Regions from separate parts of the Streptomyces sp. NPDC053431 genome, predicted to be linked through region 4. Evidence: riboswitches for the same ligand, from Rfam matches in the RefSeq annotation. Region 4 holds a riboswitch; each other region holds the start of a gene.

Region 1 (5,641 bases), on a different contig from region 4:
GGGCCGAGGGCCTGCACGCCCGTCCCGCCTCCATCTTCGTCCGTGCCGCCACGGCCGCCGGCGTCCCCGTGACGATCGCCAAGGCCGAAGGCAACCCGGTCAACGCCGCGTCCATGCTCGCGGTGCTCGGACTGGGTGCCCAGGGCGGCGAGGAGATCGTGCTCGCCTCGGACGCCGACGGCGCCGAGGCCGCGCTCGACCGCCTCGCGAAGCTGGTCGCCGAGGGTCTCGAGGAGCTTCCCGAGACCGTCTGACCCGTGTCCTCCCCGACGACGGATCACGAAGAAGCCGTGCCCACCCGCATTCCGGTGGCCACGGCTTCTTTCGTCGCGAGGCGTCACGGCTTCTTTCGCCTCGAAGTGGCCACGGCTTCTTTCGTCGCGAAATGCCACGGCCTCTTTCGCCGCGAGGAGTAATTCGGGCAGCGCGTATCGGTGCACGCTTACCCCGCCGCACACTCCGCCGACTCCGCGTCATCCGATTACGGCACTCACGCCGCACGGAATTCTTCGCCTCTTTGTATACGGCGCGCGTGTTAATTCCGAGGGCCGGCCGTGTTGACGACATGTTGCGAAACCCTCACACGAGGCCGCTCCGCCTGTTTCAGGCGGTGCAGCGGCCAGGCGTGCTCGGCATGAAGGGCGGTCAGCGCCCGGGCCCGCTCGGCGTCGCCGCGCGCGACCGCGTCCACGATGGCCCCGTGCTCGGCCCAGGCCTCGACGGGCCGCTCCGACGGCTCGACCGCGTACATCCAGGCGATCTTGTGCCGCAGCTGGGTGAGCAGCGCCGTGAGCGGCGGGCTGCCGGAGGCCTGCGCCAGGGTCTCGTGGAACCAGCCGCCCAGCGAGGCCAGGTCCTCGCCGCGGCCCCGCCTGGCCCGCTCCTGACCCAGCCTGACCAGGCCGCGCAGGACCTTCAGGTGGGCCTCGGTGCGCCGCTGCGCGGCCCGGGCGGCGCCCAGCGGCTCCAGCAGGGAGCGCATCTCGAGCAGATCGGCCGCCTCCTGCTCGGTGGGCTCGGCGACATGGGCGCCCGCGTGCCGGCGGCTCACCACGAAGCCCTCGGACTCCAGGGTGCGCAGGGCCTCGCGGACCGGGACGCGGGAGACGCCGTAGCGCCGGGCCAGCTGTTCCTCCGTCAGTCTGGCGCCCCGCGCGTACACCCCGGAGACGATGTCGTCCCGGATCGCCGTGCATACCGAGTGCGCGGGAACGCGCATGTCCGACCTCCGCTTTTGTCCGCGCGAAACACCGTCTCGCGGCGTCTGTCCGGCGACTCTATTGCAGGACGCCGGAATTTCCGATGCCGCCCGATGGAAAGGGACGCAAAAAAGCCCCGACTCGTTTCGAGCCGGGGCTTTCGTACGGGATTCGACCGTCAGACGTTCACGCCGCGGGAGCGGAGGTAGGCGATCGGGTTGATGTCCGTGCCGTACTCGGCTCCGGTGCGCGCCTCGAAGTGGAGGTGGGGGCCGGTGGAGTTGCCCGAGGAGCCGGAGACGCCGATCTGCTCTCCAGGGGTGACCTTCTGGCCGACGTGCACCTGGATCGCGGAGAGGTGGCCGTACTGCGTGTACGTGCCGTCGTTCATCCGGATCACGATGTTGTTGCCGTACGCGCCGCCCCAGCCGGCCTCGACGACGGTGCCGGAGCCGACGGAGACGACCTTGGTGCCGTAGGCGGCGTGGAAGTCGATGCCGGTGTGGCTGCCGGAGGACCAGAGCGAGCCGCCGGTCTTGTAGCCGGTGCTCACGTACGAGCCGGCCACGGGGAGCTGGAAGGACGCCAGGCGCTTGCGCTCGGCCTCGCGGGCGGCGCGCTCCTTGGCGGCGCGGATCTCCTTGGCTCGGGCCTCGGCCTTGCGCTTGGCCTCGGCGGCGGCCCTGGCGCGGGCGGCGGCCTCGTAGGCCTCCTTCTCCTGCGCGGCGGCCTGGACGTCGACCCGCTCGGCGAGGGACTCCTCGGTGATCACCTGGGTGAGACCGGTGTCCTCGACGGAGGGCTGCTCCGTGTCGGCGGCGAGCGCCGGGGAGGCGAGGGTGCCGATGACGCCGGTGGTGGCGAGGGTCGCCACGCCGGCGAAGCCCGCGCCACGGCGCGCCATTCGGCTCGGACCACGATGCTTCCCGGTGGCACGGGTGAACGCCATGTAGTGGCTGATCCTTTCCTTCCCTCTCGCCTACCGGGTTAGCTGACGGGTTCGGAGCAGGAAGGTCTCCTACGGGCCCCTCCGCGTCGCGCGAAGGCGTCCGATTCACCCCAGGGGACTACGTGTGGGTCCCCGGCTCCCCAGGCTCGCGCCTTGCGGGGACTCGGCGATGACTGTCCGTTGCCGCGGGTGCGGCGTCGTGCGTCGGCCGGACAGCCGGATCGACGCTAGGCGGATCTTCGGTCAATCGCCAAACAGAGCGCATGATTTGTAAGACATGCCACAGGGCATTCGATCACAGCCACCCTCAATACGGACAAAGGGGAGGACCCCGGCGAACCAGGTCGCCGGGGTCCTCGTCCGTGCGTGACGGCGGCTCAATCAGCCGGTGACGACGCGCACTTCACCGATGCCGAGGGCGCGCACCGGCTCCTCGATCTGCGCCGCGTCCCCGACCAGGACGGTGACGAGCCGGTCCACCGGGAAGGCGTTGACCACGGCCGCGGTCGCCTCCACGGTGCCCGTCTCGGCCAGACGCGCGTACAACTGGGCCTGGAAGTCGTCGGGCAGGTGCTGCTCGACCTGGTCGGCGAGCGTGCCGGCGACGGAGGCGGCCGTCTCGTACTTGAGCGGGGCGACGCCCACCAGGTTCTGCACCGCGACATCGCGCTCGGCGTCCGTCAGGCCCTCGGCGGCGAGGGTGCGCAGCACCTTCCACAGGTCGTCAAGTGCCGGACCGGTGTTGGGGGTGTCGACGGAACCGCTGATGGCGAGCATCGACGCGCCGTGGCCCGCGCCGTCGGAGCGCAGCACCTGGCCGAAGGCGCGCACGCCGTAGGTGTAGCCCTTCTCCTCGCGCAGGACGCGGTCGAGCCGGGAGGTGAGGGTGCCGCCGAGGCAGTACGTGCCGAGCACCTGGGCCGGCCACACGCGGTCGTGGCGGTCGGCGCCGACGCGGCCGATGAGCAGCTGCGTCTGCACTGCGCCCGGGCGGTCCACGATGACGACCCGGCCGGTGTCGTCGGCGGTGACCGGCGGCATCGGGCGCGGCGCGGCCGGGGCGCCGGTCCAGGCGCCCAGGGTGTCGTCGAGCACCTTGTCCAGGTCGACGCCGGTGAGGTCGCCGACGACCACGGCGGTGGCCGCGGCCGGCCGCACGTGCGCGTCGTAGAAGGCGCGGACGGCGGCGGCGTCGATGGCCTCGACGGTCTCCTCGGTGCCCTGGCGCGGCCGGGACATGCGCGCGGTGGCCGGGAACAGCTCCTTGGAGAGCTGCTTGGCCGCGCGGCGGGCCGGGTTGGCCGTCTCGTGCGGGATCTCGTCGAGCCGGTTGCGCACCAGGCGCTCGATCTCGGACTCGGCGAACGCCGGGGCGATCAGGGCCTCGGAGAGCAGGCCGAGCGCCTTGGGCAGCCGGGAGACCGGGACCTCGAGGGAGACCCGTACGCCGGGGTGGTCGGCGTGCGCGTCGAGGGTGGCTCCGCAGCGCTCCAGCTCGGCCGCGAACTCCTCGGCCGAGTGCTGGTCGGTGCCCTCGGACAGGGCGCGGGCCATGATCGTGGCGACGCCGTCCAGGCCCTCGGGCTCGGCGTCGAGCGGGGCGTCGAGGAAGATCTCGACGGCGACGACCTGCTGGCCGGGGCGGTGGCAGCGCAGCACGGTCAGGCCGTTGTCGAGAGCGCCGCGCTCGGGGGCGGGGAAGGCCCAGGGCTTGGCCGCGCCCGGCTGGGGCTGCGGGTGGAAGGTCATGCTCGTCAAAGACGCGGCAGCGTCGGTCACTGGTCCGCTCCCTCTTCCTCGTCGCTGTCGCTGTCGTCGGCGCTGTCCGGGCTCACCGGCTCGTAGACCAGGACGGCGCGGTTGTCCGGGCGCAGCCGGGCCTTGGCGACCTCCTGCACCTCCTCGGCGGTGACGTCGAGGACCCGGTTGACGGCGGTGAGGGCCAGCTGCGGGTCGCCGAACAGCACCGCGTAGCGGCACAGTTCGTCGGCGCGGCCGGCGACCGTGCCGAGCCGGTCCAGCCATTCGCGCTCCAGCTGGGCCTGGGCGCGCTCCATCTCCTCGGGCGTCGGGCCCTCGGCGGCGAACCGCGCCAGCTCCTCGTCGACGGCCGTCTCGATCTGCGGGACCTCGACGCCGCCGGAGGTCTTCACGTCCAGCCAGCCCAGCGAGGGCGCTCCGGCGAGCCGCAGCAGGCCGAAGCCGGCCGCCACGGCGGTGCGGTCGCGGCGGACCAGCCGGTTGTGGAGGCGGGAGGACTCGCCGCCGCCGAGGATGGTCAGCGCCAGGTCGGCCGCGTCGCACGCGCGCGTGCCGTCGTGCGGCAGGCGGTAGGCGGCCATCAGCGCGCGGGCCGGGACCTCCTCCTCGACGACCTCGCGGAGCTGCTCGCCGATGACCTCGGGCAGGTCGCCGGGGCGCGGCTCGGGCTTGCCGTCGTGGCCGGGGATGGAGCCGAAGTACTTCTCGACCCAGGCGAGGGTCTGCGCCGGGTCGATGTCGCCGACGACCGACAGCACGGCGTTGTTCGGCGCGTAGTACGTGCGGAAGAAGTTCCGCGCGTCTTCGAGGGTGGCGGCGTCCAGGTCGGCCATCGAGCCGATGGGGGTGTGGTGGTACGGGTGGCCGTCGGGGTACGCGAGGGCGGTGAGGCGCTCGAACGCGGTGCCGTAGGGCACGTTGTCGTAGCGCTGGCGGCGCTCGTTCTTGACGACGTCCCGCTGGTTCTCCATGGACTCGTCGTCGAGGGCCGCGAGCAGCGAGCCCATGCGGTCGGCCTCCAGCCAGAGCGCCAGCTCCAGCTGGTGCGCGGGCATGGTCTCGAAGTAGTTGGTGCGCTCGAAGCTCGTCGTGCCGTTGAGCGAGCCGCCGGCGCCCTGCACCAGCTCGAAGTGTCCGTTGCCGTGGACCTGCTTCGAGCCCTGGAACATCAGGTGCTCGAAGAGGTGGGCGAGCCCGGTGCGGCCCTGGACCTCGTGCCGTGAGCCGACGTCGTACCAGAGGCAGACCGCGGCGACCGGGGTCAGGTGGTCCTCGGACAGCACCACGCGCAGGCCGTTGGCCAGCCGGTGCTCGGTCGCTGTCAGGCCGCCGGAGCCGGCCTCGGCCGTGGCCGTGTGACCCATGGGCATGTACGTCCCTTCGATCGCGGTGTGGAAAAGTCCTGCCACTGTATGCAAGCGCGCCGACACCTGGCGAAGTTCCCGCCCGTTCGTGATGTCCCTCTTCCGGGTCGAGGTCGGCGTTGTCGGTGGCACGGTCCACAATGGTCCGCGTCAGATCAACCTTGTTGGTGAAGGAGCCGCAGCCGCGATGGCCCGCCGCAGCACGAAGACACCGCCGCCGGACGACGCGTTCGAGGAGCGAATCCTCGACATCGACGTCGTTGACGAGATGCAGGGCTCCTTCCTCGAGTACGCGTACTCGGTGATCTACTCCCGCGCGCTGCCCGACGCCCGCGACGGCATGAAGCCCGTGCAGCGCCGCATCGTCT
Region 2 (5,641 bases), on a different contig from region 4:
GGCCACACCCTGACCTGGAGCCCGGCCGGTTAGGGTCTGTGGGCTGCCTACAAAAGGATCTGCCATGCCGCCGTACGCCGAGGACCCGCAGGACGCGCAGAACCCGGGCGCGGGCTCGGACCCCCGCCGAACCGCCTTCGCCTGGACCGAGGCCGCGGCACGGCAGCGCGCGGAGGCGGGGCTCGTACGGACACTGCGGCCCCGGCCGGCCGAGTCGGAACTGCTCGACCTCGCGAGCAACGACTACCTCGGCCTCACCCGCCGCCCGGAGATCACCGAGGCTGCGGCCGAGGCGGCCCGACGCTGGGGCGCGGGATCCACCGGCTCGCGGCTCGTCACCGGCTCGACCCGGCTTCACGCCCGCCTGGAGCGCGAACTCGCCGAGTTCTGCGGCTTCGAGGCGGCGCTCGTCTTCTCCTCCGGCTACACCGCGAACCTCGCGGCGCTCACCGCGCTCTCCGCCCGGGACGGCCTGATCGTCTCGGACGCGGGCAACCACGCCTCGATCGTCGACGGCTGCCGGCTGTCCCGGGCCGAGACGGCGGTGGTCCCGCACGCCGACCCCGAGGCCGTCGCCAAGACGCTCGGCGCGCACCCGGACCGCCGGGCGATCGCGGTCAGCGACTCCGTCTTCTCGGTCGACGGCGACAAGGCGCCCCTCACGGCGCTCGCGGAGGCCTGCCGGGCGCACGGCGCGGGCCTGGTCGTCGACGACGCGCACGGTCTCGGGGTGCTCGGTGCCGGCGGACGCGGCGCCCTCCACGAGGCGGGGCTGGCGGGCGACCCGGACGTCGTCGCGACCCTCACCCTCTCCAAGTCGCTGGGCAGCCAGGGCGGTGCGGTGCTCGGCCCGGCCCGGGTGATCGAGCACCTGGTGAACGCGGCCCGCACCTTCATCTTCGACACCGGACTCGCCCCCGCCGCCACGGGCGCCGCTCTCGCGAGCCTGCGGCTGATCGTGGCCGAACCGGCCCTCGCGGACCGGGCGCGCACGGTCGCGACCACGCTCCACCGCCTCCTCACCGAGGCCGGGCTGACCGCCGTGCGCCCCGACGCCGCCGTGGTCTCGGTCCGCGCCCCGGGCCCGAACGAGGCCCTCCGCTGGGCCGCCGACTGCCGGGAACTCGGTGTGGCCGTCGGCTGCTTCCGCCCCCCGTCCGTCCCGGACGGCATCTCGCGGCTTCGCCTGACGGCCCGCGCCGACCTCACGGAGGCGGAGATCGAGCGCGCGGTCACGACCATCGTCCGCACGGCACCGGAGGGCGCGAGGGCCTGAGCCCCCGCCGGCGGCCGGGCGCGGGCAGCGGCTCGGTGCCCGCCGCCCGCAACCGGGCCGGTCGTCAGGCTCGTCCTACAGCGCATCATGCTGAGCCTGAACGCGCCCTTCACCGACCTGCTGACCTCGTCCTTCCGCCGCCTGCTCGCCTTCGCCTGGGGGCAGACCCGGGCCTGCGCCTTCGCGATCGCGCTGCTGTCGGGGGTGGCGGCGTCCACGCTGCTGCCCGGGCTCCCGGTGGCCCGCTACGACCTGCTCGTCGTCTACGGCGTGCTGCTCACCCTGCTCTTCTGGCTGCGCGGCTGGGAGTCGGGGCGGGACGTCGCCGTCATCGCCGTCTGCCATGTCATCGGCCTGGCGTTCGAGCTGGTGAAGGTGGCGCTCGGCTCGTGGAGCTACCCCGAACCGGCCGTGCTCAAGTTCGCCGGCGTCCCGCTGTACGGAGGGTTCCTCTACGCGGCCGTCGGGAGCTACGTCTGCCGGGCGTGGCACCTCTTCGACCTCGAGCTGGTGCGCTACCGGCCCCGGGCGACGGCGGTGGTGGCCGCGGCGATCTACGTGAACTTCTTCACCCACCACTGGCTGCCGGACGCCCGCTGGCCGCTCGCCGCGCTGCTGCTGGCCGTCACGGCGGGCACCTCCGTGCGGTTCACGGTGCGCGGTGCCCGCCTGCGGATGCCGCTGGCCCTGTCCTTCGTGCTGATCGGCTTCTTCCTGTGGCTGGCGGAGAACCTCGCCACGTACGTGGGCGCCTGGCGCTACCCGTACCAGCTCCACGGGTGGCAGCCCGTCGGCGTGGAGAAGTTCGGCGCCTGGTCGCTGCTGATCAGCATCACGTTCGTCCTGGCGGCGGCCACCCGCCCCCGCCCCGCGGCCGGGACCCGGGCCCTGGCGTCTAACTAGGAGTCGCCTTCCTCGACGTCGCCGTCCCCGGCCTCGCCCCTGCGCCCGTGGGGGCGGCGCTGTTCCTCGCGGCCCAGGCCGGGGGACTGGCGCTTGGCGCCCATGCCGTGCGCGTCGGGCGCGGTGTCGCCGCGGCGGCCGCGTACCGCCTCCTCGGCCTCCTGGCGGGCCTCGGCGTCACCGCTCTCGCCGACGGCCTCGGACGGTGTGGTGCGGGGCGGCGCGTCCGCGGGAAGGGTGCGCCGGCGCTCGTGGTGGCTCATGCTCGTCCTCCGTGTGCGTACGGACGATGGGTGGGACGTGGATGCGGCTGCCCGGTGGCCTCACGCGGAAACACCGGGCGCCGCGGCGAGCACGAAGGGGTGGCCGGCCGGGTCCGTGCAGCGCCGCACGGCGGTGCGCCGGTCGAGGCGGGTGCCGTCGACCTCGGCCGCCACCGGCCGCGCGCCCAGGCTGATGGCCTCGCGTTCGGCCTCGTCGAGGGCGTCGGGGGCGACCAGGATCCATAAGTGGGCCTGCTGGGAGTCCTCCGGCCGTGGCCAGCTGGGCGGAGCCTGGCCGGGGTCGCGGTGGATGCCGAGGACGACGCCCCCGGGGGAGCAGATCAGGAGCAGGTCGGGGTCGCCCTCGGCCGGTTCGGCGGTGCCGCCCAGCAGGGCGGCGTAGAAGCGGGCGAGGGGCTCGGGATCGCTGCTGTCCAGGACGAGGACGGTGCTCTTGGAGACGGGGTGCCGGGAGACGGTGTTGTCGGAGAGGGTCATACGGCTCGTGTGCCCGCTCAAGGGCCTTACAGGCACGCCGAGTCCGCATCCGGCCGCCGCGCGCACGGTTCACCGCTTCGGGCGACAGATATCCGCATATCTTCGCCGATCGACGTCCAGGCCGGCCCGATCGGTGGCACTCTGACGCGAAGCGCAATCCGGGCGGGGCCCGGTGGGAAAGGGACGGCGTCGCCATGGCAGACCACCAGGAAGCAACCGTCACGCTGCCGAGCGATCCGGCCTCGGTCTCCGCCGCCCGGAGGTACGTCGCCGAGGTGCTCACCTCCTGGGGGCTCGGGAGCGCGAGCGACACGGCGGACACGGTCCGGCTGATCGTCTCCGAGCTGGCGACCAACGCGGTGCAGCACACCTTCGGCCGGTCGCCCACCTTCACCGTCGACGTGCGCCTGGAACGCGACGAGCGGCTGCACATCGGCGTGACCGACAGCCACCCGCGGTGGCCCCGGCGCCTCCCGGCGGCCGTCCAGCAGGACAACGGGCGCGGCATGGTCATCATCCGCTCGCTGACCGCCGAGGCCGGCGGCCGCCTCGCGGTGACGCCGACGGCCGAGGGCGGCAAGACGGTCCGGATCAGCCTCCCCTGGACGGCGGCGACGCTGACGCCTCGATAGGGACGCTGACGCCCCGACAGGGCGGGCCGCCCCCGGGACCGCCCGCCCCCGCGCGCGCCGACCCCGGGGACGGGAGTCGTGGGGGCGGGGGCCGCGGAACGGGCCCGGTGGGCGCCGGGCGGCGGGCGCGGCGGGATCCGCGGTCAGCGGACGCGGCCGTAGAGCACCTTGGCCGACCAGATCTTGTCGAGCTTCACCCACGAACCGGTCTTCGGGGAGTGCCAGATCTTGTTGTTACCCGCGTAGATTCCGACGTGGTACACCCTTCCACCGGAATGGAAGAAGACGAGGTCCCCCTTCTGGCGGCTGGACGCCGCGATGTGCCGGGTCTTGTTGTACTGCTGCTGCGCGGTGCGGGGCAGCGTCTTGCCCGCCTTCTTGTACGAGTAGAGCGTGAGGCCCGAGCAGTCGAACCTGGTGGGGCCCGTAGCGCCGTACTTGTAAGGCGATCCCTTCTTCGAGGCGGCGACGCTCAGGGCCGTGTCGGCGTACGAGGTCGCGGCCTGGGCCTCCGGCGCCGCTCCTGGGGCGAGCAGCGTGCCGCCCACGGCGGCGAGGGTGAGAGCCGAGACGGCTCCGGCCCGGGACAGCAGGGACGGGACATGAATCTGCGCAGTCATGCGCAACCCTTCGTCAGCCGCCTGTGAAGGATGACCTGTCGGGTTCGGGCAGGCGAAGATGCCCGGCCGCGGCTGCGGCTTCACCCCGAGGGCCGTCACCCTTGCGGGCACGTCCCGTGTTGCTCGGGTCCTCCACTCCTGCCGATCCACTCCTGTCGACCAGACGTCCGGGACGGCGGCAGGACTCGGCGTCCGCCCGGACCGCCCCGCCTCGGGTGGCGGGGGCTTGTCGTCGACAGGGATCTTGACCCACACCTAGGGCGAAATCCGAGCTGAAACGGCCATATGTGAGGCTCCTCACGACTGATCCATTCGAGTGGACAGTCGGGTTTCGCGATCTTCGGAGGTTTGGCCGACGACCCCGTCACCAGCGATGGAATGCCCGATTCCGCTAGATGTGTACACCTGTTGCGCAACTTACCTGAGCTCCATGTCGATTCGTCGACTACGCCGAACGGGGGAGCGATTCTGCGTCGCGCATGCCCCGTGTGGACCTCGACACGACACGCGGTGTTGTCAACTCGCCTGCTCTCCGGGGAGGGTGACGCGCCCTGAGCGCCGCTCGCCGTCCAACACCCTTAGCGCGCGCGTCAATGTGGCCACGTGGACCTCGCTCTCGCCCCGCATATGCATGAGCGTCAGGGCGTCCCGGAGCGCCGTCGCGCGTCCTATCAGGGCCTGGGCGGCTCGCAGGGCCCCATAGGTATGCGAGGACCTGGATGGATTGATTCTTCCCAGCAGGTCGACGACTTCGAGGTACGCGTCCACGAACTCGCTCTCGGCGCGCGTCAGCGCGGGGAGCGGCGGCAGCTCCGGGACCATGGCCGGCTCACCCCTCGTCGGCGGTGCCGGCGGACCCGCGGCGGCTCTGCACGACGTGGTCGACCAGGCCGTACGCGCGCGCCTCCGTGGCGTCGAGCACGGTGGTCCGGTCGATGTCGGCGTCGACCCGGCCGCGGTCCCGCCCGGTGTGCGCGGCGAGCAGTCCGGCGACCAGCGCGCGCTGTCGCAGCAATTCCCGCGCGTGGATGTCGAGATCGCTGGGCTGACCCCGCAACGGCTCGTCCAGCGTGGGCTGCTGGAGGACGATCCTGGCCCCGGGCAGCGCGAGCCGCCGGCCCGGGGAGCCGGCCGCGAGCAGCACCGCCGCGGGCCCGACGGCCTGACCGAGGCAGATGGTCTCCACCTCGCACGAGACCGTGCCGATCGTGTCGTAGATCGAGGTCATCGCGCTGATCGAGCCGCCGGGGGAGTTGATGTAGAGGCTGATCACCTGCTCCGGGGCGGCGTGGTCGAGGTGCAGGAACTGGGCGATGACGTCGTTGGCCGAGGTCTCGTCGACCGGCGTGCCCAGGAAGACGATCCGCTCCTGGAGCAGCTTCGCGTACGGGTCGAGGGTGCGCGTGCCGTAGCTCGTGCGCTCGGTGAACTCCGGAAGGACATATCGCA
Region 3 (5,641 bases), on a different contig from region 4:
TCGACGGACTGCGTGAACGGCACGACGAATCCGTCGCCAAGGAAGGCGTCTTCGACGAGGCCGTGGCGGCGATCAAGGAGGCCAAGCGGCGCGGGTTCCGGGTCACCACCAATTCGACGTTCTTCAACACCGACACCCCGCAGACCGTCATCGAGGTGCTCAACTTCCTCAACGACGACCTCCAGGTCGACGAAATGATGATCTCGCCCGCCTATGCCTACGAAAAGGCCCCGGACCAGGAGCACTTCCTCGGCGTCGAGCAGACCAGGGAACTCTTCAAGAAGGCGTTCGCAGGCGGAAACCGGCGGCGCTGGCGTCTCAACCACTCGCCGCTCTTCCTGGACTTCCTCGAAGGCAAGGCCGATTTCCCGTGCACCGCGTGGGCGATCCCCAACTACTCCCTCTTCGGGTGGCAGCGCCCCTGCTATCTGATGAGCGACGGCTACGTACCGACGTACCGCGAGCTCATCGAGGAGACGGACTGGGACAAGTACGGCCGCGGCAAGGACCCGCGCTGCGCCAACTGCATGGCGCACTGCGGCTACGAGCCCACCGCCGTCCTCGCCACCATGGGCTCGCTCAAGGAGTCGCTGCGCGCGGTCCGCGAGACCGTCAACGGGAACAACGGGTGAGCGAGCGCGCCATGACCGGTGAGTTCGACCTGCGGGCGCTGCTCGCCGAACGCGGCGGCGAGCGCTACGAGCTGCACGCCCGCCACCTCAACCACCAGCTGCCGCGGATGCTGCACACCATCGGCTTCGACAAGGTGTACGAGCGGGCCGAGGGCGCCCACTTCTGGGACGCCGACGGCGCCGACCACCTCGACATGCTCGCCGGCTTCGGCGTCATGGGCCTCGGCCGGCACCACCCCGTCGTGCGCAAGGCGCTGCACGACGTCCTCGACGCGCAGCTCGCCGACCTCACCCGCTTCGACTGCCAGCCGCTGCCCGGTCTGCTCGCCGAGCAGCTGCTCGCCCACAGCCCCCACCTCGACCGGGTCTTCTTCGGCAACAGCGGCACCGAGGCCGTCGAGACCGCGCTCAAGTTCGCCCGGTACGCCACCGGACGTCCGAGGATCGTCTACTGCGCGCACGCCTTCCACGGGCTCACCACCGGCTCCCTCTCGGTCAACGGCGAGCAGTGCTTCCGGGAGGGCTTCGCGCCGCTCCTGCCCGACACGGCGATCGAGCTCGGCGACCTCGACGCCCTGGAGCGGGAACTGCGCAAGGGGGACGTGGCCGGCTTCGTCGTCGAACCCATTCAGGGCAAGGGGGTCCACGAGGCCCCGCCGGGCTTCCTGCGCGCCGCCCAGGAGCTGCTCCACCGGCACGGCGCCCTGCTGATCGCCGACGAGGTGCAGACGGGCCTCGGACGGACCGGCGACTTCTACGCGTACCAGCACGAGGACGGCGTCGAGCCGGACCTGGTCTGCGTCGCCAAGGCGCTCTCCGGCGGCTATGTGCCGGTGGGGGCGACCCTCGGCAAGGACTGGATCTTCAAGAAGGTCTACTCGTCGATGGACCGGGTGCTCGTCCACTCGGCCAGCTTCGGGTCGAACGCGCAGGCCATGGCGGCCGGGCTCGCGGTGCTCTCGGTGATGGAGGCCGAGGACACGGTCGCGCACGTGCGCCGGATCGGCGGCCTGCTCGCCGGGCGCCTGCGCGAGCTCGTACCGCGCTACGAGCTGCTGAAGGAGATCCGCGGCCGGGGGCTGATGATCGGCATCGAGTTCGGCCGGCCGACCTCGCTCGGCCTGCGCAGCCGCTGGACGATGCTCCAGGCGGCGCGCAAGGGGCTCTTCGCCCAGATGGTCGTGGTGCCGCTGCTCCAGCGCCACCGCATCCTCACCCAGGTGTCGGGGGACCATCTGGAGGTGATCAAGCTGATCCCGCCGCTGATCATCGACGAGGCGGACGTGGACCGCTTCGTGACCGCCTTCACGGCGGTCATGGACGACGCCCACGGAGGCGGCGGACTGATGTGGGACTTCGGAAAGACGCTGGTCAAGCAGGCCGTCGCACAGCGCTGAGGGCCGGCTGTCCGAATCCGCCCCCATGGTTTTGCCTCTGAGGCAAGAAACTTGCCTCAGAGGCATGACCCTGGCGGAATGGACGCATGGACCACGTCCCCGGGGACCCCGCCCCGGAACCCGCCGCCCCGGACGTCCTGCCGGACGTCGCCCCGCAGCTGCGGGCCCTGCGCCGCCGCAGGGGGCTCACCCTGGAGGCCGCCGCGCAGCGGGCCGGTCTCTCCCCGGCCCACCTCTCCCGGCTGGAGACCGGGAACCGGCAGCCCTCGCTGCCGATGCTGCTCGCCCTCGCCCGTATCTACGGTACGACGGTGTCCGAGCTGCTCGGCGAGCTGCCGCCCGAGCGTGACCCCGTGGTGCGGGCCGGCCGCTCCGAGCCGGTCGAGGCCGACGGCTGGATCTACCGCCAGGCCGGCGGCGCCGGGCGCGCGATGCAGTGCCTCCGCGTCCACGTGCCGTACGCGACCCGCGCGGACATCGTGCGGGTCCACCCCGGCGAGGAGTGGATCCACGTCATCGAGGGCCGGGTGCGGCTCGCGCTCGGCGAGGCCGTGCACGTCCTCGATCCCGGCGACAGCGCGCACTTCGACTCGCTCACCCCGCACCGGATCGGCGCCGCCACCCGCGCCGGGGCCGAGCTGCTCTTCGTCCACACCCTGATGCAGAGCCCCGTCGCCGAGCTGTGCCTCGGTGACGGGACCCCGCACCGGCGCTGACCATCCGAAAGGAACTGCTATGTCCGAGAAGTCCGTACCGGTGACCGGCGAGGAGCGCGGTGCCGGCAAGTTCCCCAAGGGCTTGGCGCTCCGCCTCTTCGCCTACCTGGTCGCGGGGCACCTCTTCGCCGGCTTCCTCTACCTGCTCTTCATGCTCGGCGGGCAGAACCAGTAGCCGGAACCGCCGGGACCGCCGGGACCGGGCTCCCGGGGTCCGCCGTGCCTAGATGTCCGTGAGCAGCCGCTCACGGAGCCGCTCCCGGCTCTCCGGGGAGAGCCCGAGGCCCTGGACGAGGTAGGCGTCCACCGAGCCCCAGGTCGCGTCGATCGTCTCGAAGGCGGCCCGCAGATACTCCACCCGCGCGTCGAAGAGCGGGCTCAGCAGCTCCATCACCTCGGGCGCCATGCCGTCCGGGGCGGTGGAGCTGCGCTGCACCTTGTAGCGGCGGTGCGGGGCGTTCGACTTCAGGTAGTCGGCCTCGATGGCCTCCCGCTCGACGCCGACGGCCAGCAGGGAGACCGCGATGGACAGGCCGGCCCGGTCCTTGCCGGCGGCGCAGTGCATGAGGGCGGGGACGCTGTCCTCGGCCATCGCGTGCAGGACGCGGCTGTGCTCCGCGGTGCGCTCGACCATCATCTTCCGGTAGGAACCGGACATTCGGGCCGCGGCCTTGCCGTCGCCCAGCAGATCGCGCAGCAGCGGCAGGCCGCCCTGGCGCACCATCTCCCAGAACTCCTTGCCGTCGGCCGGGTCGCTCAACGGTATGTTCACGTTCCGCACGCCCGGTAGCGGCACGTCGTCCCCCTCGAAGCGCCGGTCGGCGTCGTTGCGGAAGTCGAAGACGGTGTGCAGGCCCAGGGTGCCCAGGAAGGCGGCGTCCTCGGCGGTGGCGTGGGCCAGATGGCCGCTGCGGAACAGGCGTCCGGGGCGCACGGACCGGCCGTCCACGGTCGGCAGCCCGCCAAGGTCGCGGAAGTTGCGTACGCCGGTGAGCTCGGGCTCGGTCGTCGCTTGCGTCACGGTTGCTCCTGGTCTCGAGATCGGTTCCCGGGGCAATCATCCAGGTGAGGGGCCCCCCACGCACCCCCTCGGGAGGGAATGGGACATCTGTCCGAATTGAGGGTTTCGAGGTAACGCGCCCTGATTCCTTGGCAGATGGGAAGCGGGGCGTGAGCAGCGTCATACACGTGACGGACCGTGCCTGATCGTCTTTTTCAAATTCCCTTCTGGAAAGGCGGATCGAGGGACCGTCATCCACGGAGGGTGACCGGAATTCCCGCCGGATTTCCCGGAATGTGCGAGGGCGGGAAAACAGTGGCTTGTTCCCGTCGACCCCCCTCGTCTAGCGTCGCGCTCACTCCGGACGGACCGCCGAATCCTGCCGCCGCCCGGTTTCCGCACCCACCCGTACACGGCAGGAGCGGGGGACCCAGGTACTTTGCCGATCCCTCGAAGAAGGACGGCTCGGGGTGAAGCCACGCGTCGCGTGGCCGGACATCTCCAGTCCGAACCCGACAGCTCACCTCGCAGGCGACGGAGAGGAATTCGCCATGCCCGCGAAGGGTAAGCACCGCCGTCCCAAGGCCAACCCGATCACCCGCGGGTTCGTCGCCGCCGGCGCCGGAGGCGCCGTCGTCGCCCTCCCGCTCATCGGCGCGACCGGCGCGCACGCCGCCGAGCAGGCCGCCCCGTCCGCCGCCGCGCAGCAGGCCGTCGCCGTCGTGGCGCCCGCCGCCACCCCTGCCAAGGCCCCGTCCGCCCCGAAGACGTACACCGTCGTCCGCGGCGACTACCTGTCCAAGATCGCCACCGAGCACCACCTGGCCGGCGGCTGGCAGAAGCTCTACCGCGACAACCGCCAGGTCATCGGCGGCAACCCGTCGCTGATCCTGCCGGGCATGAAGCTCACCCTCGGCGGCAAGCACGCCGCCAAGGCCGGTCACGAGCACAAGGCCGCCGCCCCGAAGCGCGCGCACCAGAGCTCCGGCGACCAGCAGCGTGCCTCGCGTAGCAGCGAGCGCTCCCCGGACGCGGGCGCCACCGCCGCGACCACCGCCGCCCCGGCCGCCACCTCGTCCGGTGCGACCTCGTCCTCCGGCTGGGTCGCCCCGGTCAGCGGCGGCATCTCCACCCCGTACCGCGCCGCGGGCGCCATGTGGTCCTCCGGCTACCACACCGGCGTCGACTTCATCGCCTCCACCGGCACCACCGTCCACGCGGTCGGCCCCGGCACCGTCTACTCCGCCGGCGACGGCGGCGCCTACGGCAACCAGGTCGTCATCCAGCACGCCGACGGCACCTTCTCGCAGTACGCGCACCTGTCCTCGATATCCGTCTCCGCCGGCCAGACCGTCACCGGCGGCCAGGAGATCGGCCTCTCCGGCGCGACCGGCAACGTCACCGGCCCGCACCTGCACTTCGAGATGCGCACCGGGCCGGAGTACGGCTCCGACATCGACCCGCTGGCCGCCCTGCGTTCGCACGGCGTGAGCATCTGACGTCACGTCAGCGCCCGTCAGGCGCCCGGAGGTCCGGCATCCCTGTGCCGGGCCTCCGGCGTATTCCGGCTTGGGAGAATCTTTATCGGTGGCATATGTCACCCGGCGTCAACCCCTCCTTACGGTCGCGTAGGTCACACCGGGAGAGGAAAGATGTGCTCCCGTGGCAGACGATTCGAGATCAACAGACAAGAACGCATTCGGGTCGTACGCGGCGATCGGTGACAGCTTCACCGAGGGCGTCGGAGATCCCGGGCCCGACGGGGCGTACGTCGGCTGGGCGGACCGGTTCGCGGTCCTGCTCGCCGACCAGCTGCCGGAGCTCGACGGCTTCCGGTACGCCAATCTCGCCGTACGGGGGCGCCTACTGGACCAGATCGTCGCGGAACAGGTCCCG
Region 4 (5,641 bases):
GATGATCGGCAGCTTCAGCATCATCGCGGGCGCCCTGCTGCTGGTGAACATCTTCGTCATGCTCGGCGAGGAGCGGAAGACCCAGATGGGCATGGTGCGGGCCATCGGCATGAAGCGTTCACGCCTGGTCGGCTCCTTCACCCTCGAAGGGGCGGTGTACGCGCTGCTGTCGGCCCTGCCAGGGGTGGCCATCGGGGTCGCCGTGGGCTGGGGCGTCGCCGTGGTGGCCGCGGAGATCTTCAGCGGCTGGTCGGTCGGCGGCAGCAGCATCCGGATCGCGTTCGCCGTCACGCCGACCAGCATCCTCAACGGGGTGGCCATGGGCCTGCTCATCGCGTTCGCCGCGATCCTGGCCACCAGTGTGCGCATCAGCAGGTTCAACATCATCGCCGCCATCCGCGACCTGCCGTCGACGCCCGGCCGGCGCCCGCGCCGCAGGCTGCTCGTCGTGTGCAGCGTCCTGTCGATCCTGTTCGCGCTCGCGGCCGTGCCGGCGATCGCTCGCAGCCAGGCCGACGCCACCTACCTCATGCCGGCGCTCGCGCTCGCGTTCGCCACCCCTGCCCTGATGCGCGTGATGCCCCGGCACGCCGCCACCACGCTCGTGGCGGGCGCGGTGCTCGCGTGGACCCTTCTGGCACCGGTCCTGCGCCCCCGGATCTTCGACACGCCCTCCATGTCCGTGTACGTCATCCAGGGAGCCCTCGCCGCGTTCTCCGCGGTCGTGCTCGTCAGCGACAACCAGAAGGCCCTGCTCCGCCCCGTGCGGCGTCTGCTCGAGCGGCCCTCGGAGTCGGGGCTGGCGGCGCGCCTCGCGGTCGCCTACCCCCTGGCGAAACGTTTCCGTACGGGCGCCACGCTCGTGATGTACACGCTGATCGTGTTCGTCCTCGTCCTGCTGACGGAGATCTCCGGGATCCTGCGCGCCGGCGTCGACGGAGTCGTCACCGACGCCACGGCCGGGTACTCGCTGCGGCTCGACTACAACCCCCAGGTCGCGGGCGACCGGCTCGTCGCCGAGCTGCGCAACGGCCCGTCGGCCGCCCGGATCTCCGCCGTCACACCGCTGCTCAACGCCGCCGGCCGGGCCACCGACCCCGGGCACCGCAGCACCCAGCCGCTGGACGTCGCGGCCGTGGGGGTGCCGGACGGCGCGATCACCGGCATCACCTTCCGGGAGCGGCTGCCCGGGCTCGCGGACGACGCGGCGGTCTGGCACGCGCTCGCCACCGACCCTCGGTACGTCGTCCTGGACGGCTTCTTCGGCAGCACCGGCGGCCCGGCCGGCGACTACTACGACCCGGGCGACACCCTCACCGTCACCGACCCGCGGACCGGCCGCAGCGAGCAGAAGGTCATCGCCGGGGTGCTCGACAACGGCATGGTCTTCTACCCCGGTACCGGCGCCAGTTCGACGACCTACCCCGTCGTCATGGGAGAGCGGAGCATCCGCGAGCTCTACGGCGACCAGGCGCAGAACGCCTCCGCCCTCGTCAGCACCCGCCCCGGCACCTCCGCGGACGACCTGGCCGCCCAGGTGCAGGGCGAGCAGCTCCGGTCCAGCCTGGTGGCCACCCCGATCGCATCCGAGATCCGCCACCAGTTCGACTCCAGCACCGCCTTCTTCCGCCTCATGCAGGGCTTCCTCGCCCTGGGCCTCGGCGTGGGCATCACCGGCCTCGGCGTCGTCATGGTCCGGGCCGTACGCGAACGCCGCCGCACCATCGGCATCCTGCGGGCCCTCGGCTTCCGGGCGCGCACCGTGCAGCGGTCCTTCCTCTGGGAGAGCGCCTTCGTCGCCTCGGAGGGGATCGTGCTCGGTTCCCTCCTCGGCGTCCTCACGACCTGGCTCATGTACCGCAACAGCGCCGCCTTCGAAGGCCTCGAGGGCGGGTTCCCGCTGGAGTGGACCAGCATCTGCGCCCTGGCCGCGGCCACCTTCGCCGCATCCCTCCTGGCCACCGTGGGCCCGGCCCGCCGGGCCGCCGCCATCCGCCCGGCCCGCGCGGTCCGCGTCGCGGACTGAACCGACGGCTCCCGGCCCCCGCGGATCGCCACCCCGCCGCCGTCAGCCCCACCGGGTCCGAGGCCCTCGACCGGGACCCGCACGTACGACGGTGCTCCCGTACCCCGGTCGGCCGGGGTACGGGAGCACCGTGTGCTGTCAGCGGGTGCGCCGGGGTCAGTAGGCGCCGAAGACGTTGTCGATGGAGCCGTAGCGGTCGGCCGCGTAGTTGCAGGCCGCCGTGATGTTGGCGACCGGGTCGTACGGGTCGTTGGCCGTGCCCGGGACGTGGTAGGCCTGGAAGGTCGGGTCGATCACCTGGAGCAGGCCCTTGGAGGGGGTGCCGGCCAAAGCGTTGGAGTCCCAGTTGTTGATGGCCAGCGGGTTGCCCGACGACTCGCGCATGATGTTGCGGTAGATGCCGTCGTAGCTGCCGGGGATGCCCTGCTTGGCCATGATGTCCAGGGCCTCGCGGATCCAGCCGTCGAGGTTGTCGGGGTACGAGGTCGCCTTCGCCGGGGCCGCGGCCTGGACCACGGTGCCCGCGCTCGCGCCCGTCTTGGTGCTCGCCGCCGTCCCGGTACGGGCGGTCGGGGGCTTCGCCCCCGAGAGCGCCGCGCCCCGGGCGTCGACGGTCAGCCGCAGGCCGGGGCGGATGAGACCCGGGTCGGCGCCGACGGCGCGCCGGTTGTCCTGGTAGACCTTCTTCCAGCCGCCCTTCACCGAATACTTGCGGGCGATCTTCGAAAGGGAGTCGCCGGCGACCACGGAATAACGGACCGTGGCGGGCGCCTTCGCCAGCTGCGTGGCTTGCGCCACCTGCGCCACGCGAACCGTCGCCTTTTCGACTGCGACGGTGTGCGCCGCCTGCGGCGTGACCGCGCCCGCGGTCGTCGCGCCGGCCAGGGGCAGGGCCAGCGCGGCGCTGCCGGTGAGACCGGCGGCGGCGATGCCGCGGGTGAGCGGAGACTTCTTGGTGCGACGGTGCTTGCCGTTTCCACGCATGGCGGGGTCCTCTCCTCCGCCTGCGAGGTGAGCTGTCGGGTTCGGGCAGGAGATGCCCGGCCGCGCTGGAGGCACGGCTTCACCCCGAGCCGTCCCCGGAGTCCGGGACCGGCGGCAAACCTGGGTCCCCCGCTCCTGCCGGAAGTGGTCGTGTGTGCGGTTCCCGGTCGGCGGCAGGATTCGGCGTTTCCGTCCGGTTGCCGGGTGACCGTAAGCGAATTCATCCGGCGAGAACAAGACGGAAATTAATCAAAGCAAATGGATCATTCGAGGAAATATAAAGGATCATTCCTCTCATTCATCCGCGCCGCGCCAACGCCTCTTCACCGGCTCGCATCTGACGTCGCGCCAGCATTCCCCGGCCCGGAATAGCCGTGACCCATCTCACTCAGCCCCACCCTCATGCCCTTACGGCACAGAAATAGCTCCAATGCCGGAATTCCTTCAGCATTCCGGCATTGGAGCTTAATAGAGTGACATCTACCTCTTTGTCCGAATGTGCACGCGCGGTGCTCAGTGGGCCGGCTCGCGGCCCCGCTCCTCGTCCTGCTCCAGGGCCGCCTCCCCCTCGGTGTCGAGGTGCGGGAGGATGCGGTCGAGCCAGTGGGGGGTCCACCAGGCGTGCCGGCCCAGCAGGGTCATCACGGCGGGCACGAGCAGGAGCCGGACGACGGTCGCGTCGATGAGCACGCTCACCGCGAGTCCCAGGCCGAGCATCTTGATGACGATGTTGTCGGACACGATGAAGGCCGCGAAGACGCTCACCATGATCAGCGCGGCACAGGTGATGACCCTCGCGGTGATCTCCAGGGCGTGGGCCACACTCGCCTCGGCGTCGCCGGTGCGCAGCCACGCCTCGCGGACCCGGGACAGCAGGAAGATCTCGTAGTCCATGCTGAGGCCGAAGACGATGGCGAACATCATCATCGGCACGTAGCTCTCGATGGGCACCTTGCCGGAGACGCCGAGGGCGGGGCCGCCCCAGCCCCACTGGAAGACGGCCACGACGACGCCGTAGGAGGCGGCGATGGACAGCACGTTGAGGACGGCGGCCTTGAGGGCCACGAGGAGCCCTCGGAAGACGATCAGGATGACCAGGAAGGCGAGCGCCACGACGACCGCGATGATCAGCGGCAGCCGGCTGGAGACGATGTCCAGGAAGTCGACCTGGGCGGCCGTGGTCCCGGTGACGTAGGTCTTCGCGTCCGTGCCGGACACCGCCTGCGGCAGCACGTCGTCGACGAGGTGGTTGGTGAGCTGGGTGGTCTTCTCGTCCTGCGGGGAGGCGACCGAGTAGGCGGTGCCGATCAGCACGTCACCGTCGGGAGTGGGCTGCAAGGGGGTGATGGAGGCCGCGTCGGGCACGTTCGTGAGCGACTGCTGGAGCTTGCTCGCGAGCGCCGATCGATCGCCGGCCGGGACCGCGGTCTGGTCCACCACGACGGTCAGGGGCCCGTTGGCCCCGGGCCCGAAGGCCGTGGAGATCAGGTCGTAGGCGCGCCGGTCGGTGAACGACTTGGGGTCGGCGCCGTCGCCGATGTGGCCGAGCTGGATGAAGAACAGCGGGATGGCCAGGATCACCAGGGTGACGACCCCGCCGACCAGGAAGTACCAGGGCCGCCGCTCCACCCGCTGGGCGTACCGGTGCCAGGTGCCGTGCGCGGGGGCGCTGGGCTCGGCGTCGGTCTCCGCGACGGGTTTGCGCACGTGGTAGCGGTCGATGCGGCGTCCGACGAGTCCGAGCATGGCCGGGACGAGGGTGAGCGCGGCGACGACCGCGGTGACGACCGTGAAGGCGGCCGCCAGGCCGAGTTTGCCGATGAAGGTGACGCCGGAGACCCACAGGCCGGACAGGGCGATGATGACGGTGCAGCCGGAGACGAGGACCGCCCGGCCGCTCGTGGTCGTCGCCAGGCCCGCGGAGTCGTCGGGATCGTGCCCGTTCATGATGTTCTGGCGGTGACGGGTGATCAGGAACAGCGCGTAGTCGATGCCGACGCCCAGACCGATCATGGTGGCCAGGGTCGGCGAGACGGTGCCGAAGGTGAAGGCCGCCGCCGTCAGGCCGAGCAGCGCGAGCCCGCAGATCGCGCCGATGAGCGCGGTGACCAGCGGCATCACCGCGGCGATGACGCTGCCGAAGCCGATCAGGAGCACCACGATCGCGACGGCGAAGCCGATCGCCTCGCTGGTGCGGTCGTCGGCCGCCGGCCGGGCCAGTTCGCCGAGCGGGCCGCCGTACTCGACGTCGACGCCCGCGGCGCGCAGGGGTTGCACGGCGGTGTCGACGCCGTTCAGGTAGTCGGTGCCCAGAGTGGACGGCGGGACGCTGAAGCGGATGGTGATGTAGGCGGTCTTGCCGTCCGTGGACAGCGGGCCCGTGTTGGGCACATTGGCGGGCGGTGTCGGCGGCGTCGTGCCCGGCGGCGGCAGCGGGTTCTGCACGTTGAGCACGTCGGGCAGTTTCTGCAACGCCGCGACCGCCGAGTTCACCTGGGAGGCGTCCTGAGTGAGCGGCTTCGAGGGGTCGTTGAGGACCACCTGGGCCCCGTAGCCGCCGGCGGCCGGGTCGTGCGCCTGCAGCACGTCGAGTCCCTCGGAGGACTGCACGCCGGGCAGGGCGAAGTTGTC

Evidence for each region. A riboswitch is a leader RNA that binds a small molecule or an ion and turns the genes downstream of it on or off. The one in region 4 is predicted to bind cyclic di-AMP.
Region 1: another riboswitch for cyclic di-AMP. It lies ahead of ACIGXE_RS23275 (M23 family metallopeptidase); the one in region 4 lies ahead of ACIGXE_RS06730 (transglycosylase SLT domain-containing protein).
Region 2: another riboswitch for cyclic di-AMP. It lies ahead of ACIGXE_RS14110 (C40 family peptidase); the one in region 4 lies ahead of ACIGXE_RS06730 (transglycosylase SLT domain-containing protein).
Region 3: another riboswitch for cyclic di-AMP. It lies ahead of ACIGXE_RS31330 (peptidoglycan DD-metalloendopeptidase family protein); the one in region 4 lies ahead of ACIGXE_RS06730 (transglycosylase SLT domain-containing protein).

Annotation. Positions count from the first base shown of each region.
Region 1 covers NZ_JBITXX010000010.1:114,336-119,976, reverse strand. Annotated here, with positions in the region: gene ACIGXE_RS23285 (HPr family phosphocarrier protein) at 1-254, shown strand, start outside; gene ACIGXE_RS23280 (GntR family transcriptional regulator) at 536-1,219, opposite strand; gene ACIGXE_RS23275 (M23 family metallopeptidase) at 1,378-2,148, opposite strand; cyclic di-AMP (ydaO/yuaA leader) riboswitch at 2,161-2,327, opposite strand; gene ACIGXE_RS23270 (M16 family metallopeptidase) at 2,530-3,897, opposite strand; gene ACIGXE_RS23265 (M16 family metallopeptidase) at 3,924-5,279, opposite strand; gene ACIGXE_RS23260 (DNA topoisomerase (ATP-hydrolyzing) subunit A) at 5,461-5,641, shown strand, end outside.
Region 2 covers NZ_JBITXX010000004.1:316,532-322,172, reverse strand. Annotated here, with positions in the region: gene ACIGXE_RS14135 (8-amino-7-oxononanoate synthase) at 65-1,276, shown strand; gene ACIGXE_RS14130 (DUF817 domain-containing protein) at 1,364-2,179, shown strand; gene ACIGXE_RS14125 (hypothetical protein) at 2,176-2,442, opposite strand; gene ACIGXE_RS14120 (VOC family protein) at 2,503-2,940, opposite strand; gene ACIGXE_RS14115 (ATP-binding protein) at 3,135-3,572, shown strand; gene ACIGXE_RS14110 (C40 family peptidase) at 3,716-4,192, opposite strand; cyclic di-AMP (ydaO/yuaA leader) riboswitch at 4,196-4,393, opposite strand; gene ACIGXE_RS14105 (hypothetical protein) at 4,709-5,014, opposite strand; gene ACIGXE_RS14100 (ATP-dependent Clp protease proteolytic subunit) at 5,022-5,641, opposite strand, start outside.
Region 3 covers NZ_JBITXX010000018.1:102,391-108,031, reverse strand. Annotated here, with positions in the region: gene hpnH (adenosyl-hopene transferase HpnH) at 1-632, shown strand, start outside; gene ACIGXE_RS31350 (aspartate aminotransferase family protein) at 644-2,029, shown strand; gene ACIGXE_RS31345 (helix-turn-helix domain-containing protein) at 2,116-2,745, shown strand; gene ACIGXE_RS31340 (DUF6126 family protein) at 2,765-2,920, shown strand; gene ACIGXE_RS31335 (tyrosine-protein phosphatase) at 2,969-3,766, opposite strand; cyclic di-AMP (ydaO/yuaA leader) riboswitch at 4,106-4,292, shown strand; gene ACIGXE_RS31330 (peptidoglycan DD-metalloendopeptidase family protein) at 4,297-5,244, shown strand; gene ACIGXE_RS31325 (SGNH/GDSL hydrolase family protein) at 5,408-5,641, shown strand, end outside.
Region 4 covers NZ_JBITXX010000002.1:172,957-178,597, reverse strand. Annotated here, with positions in the region: gene ACIGXE_RS06735 (ABC transporter permease) at 1-2,026, shown strand, start outside; gene ACIGXE_RS06730 (transglycosylase SLT domain-containing protein) at 2,183-3,010, opposite strand; cyclic di-AMP (ydaO/yuaA leader) riboswitch at 3,015-3,171, opposite strand; gene ACIGXE_RS06725 (MMPL family transporter) at 3,524-5,641, opposite strand, start outside.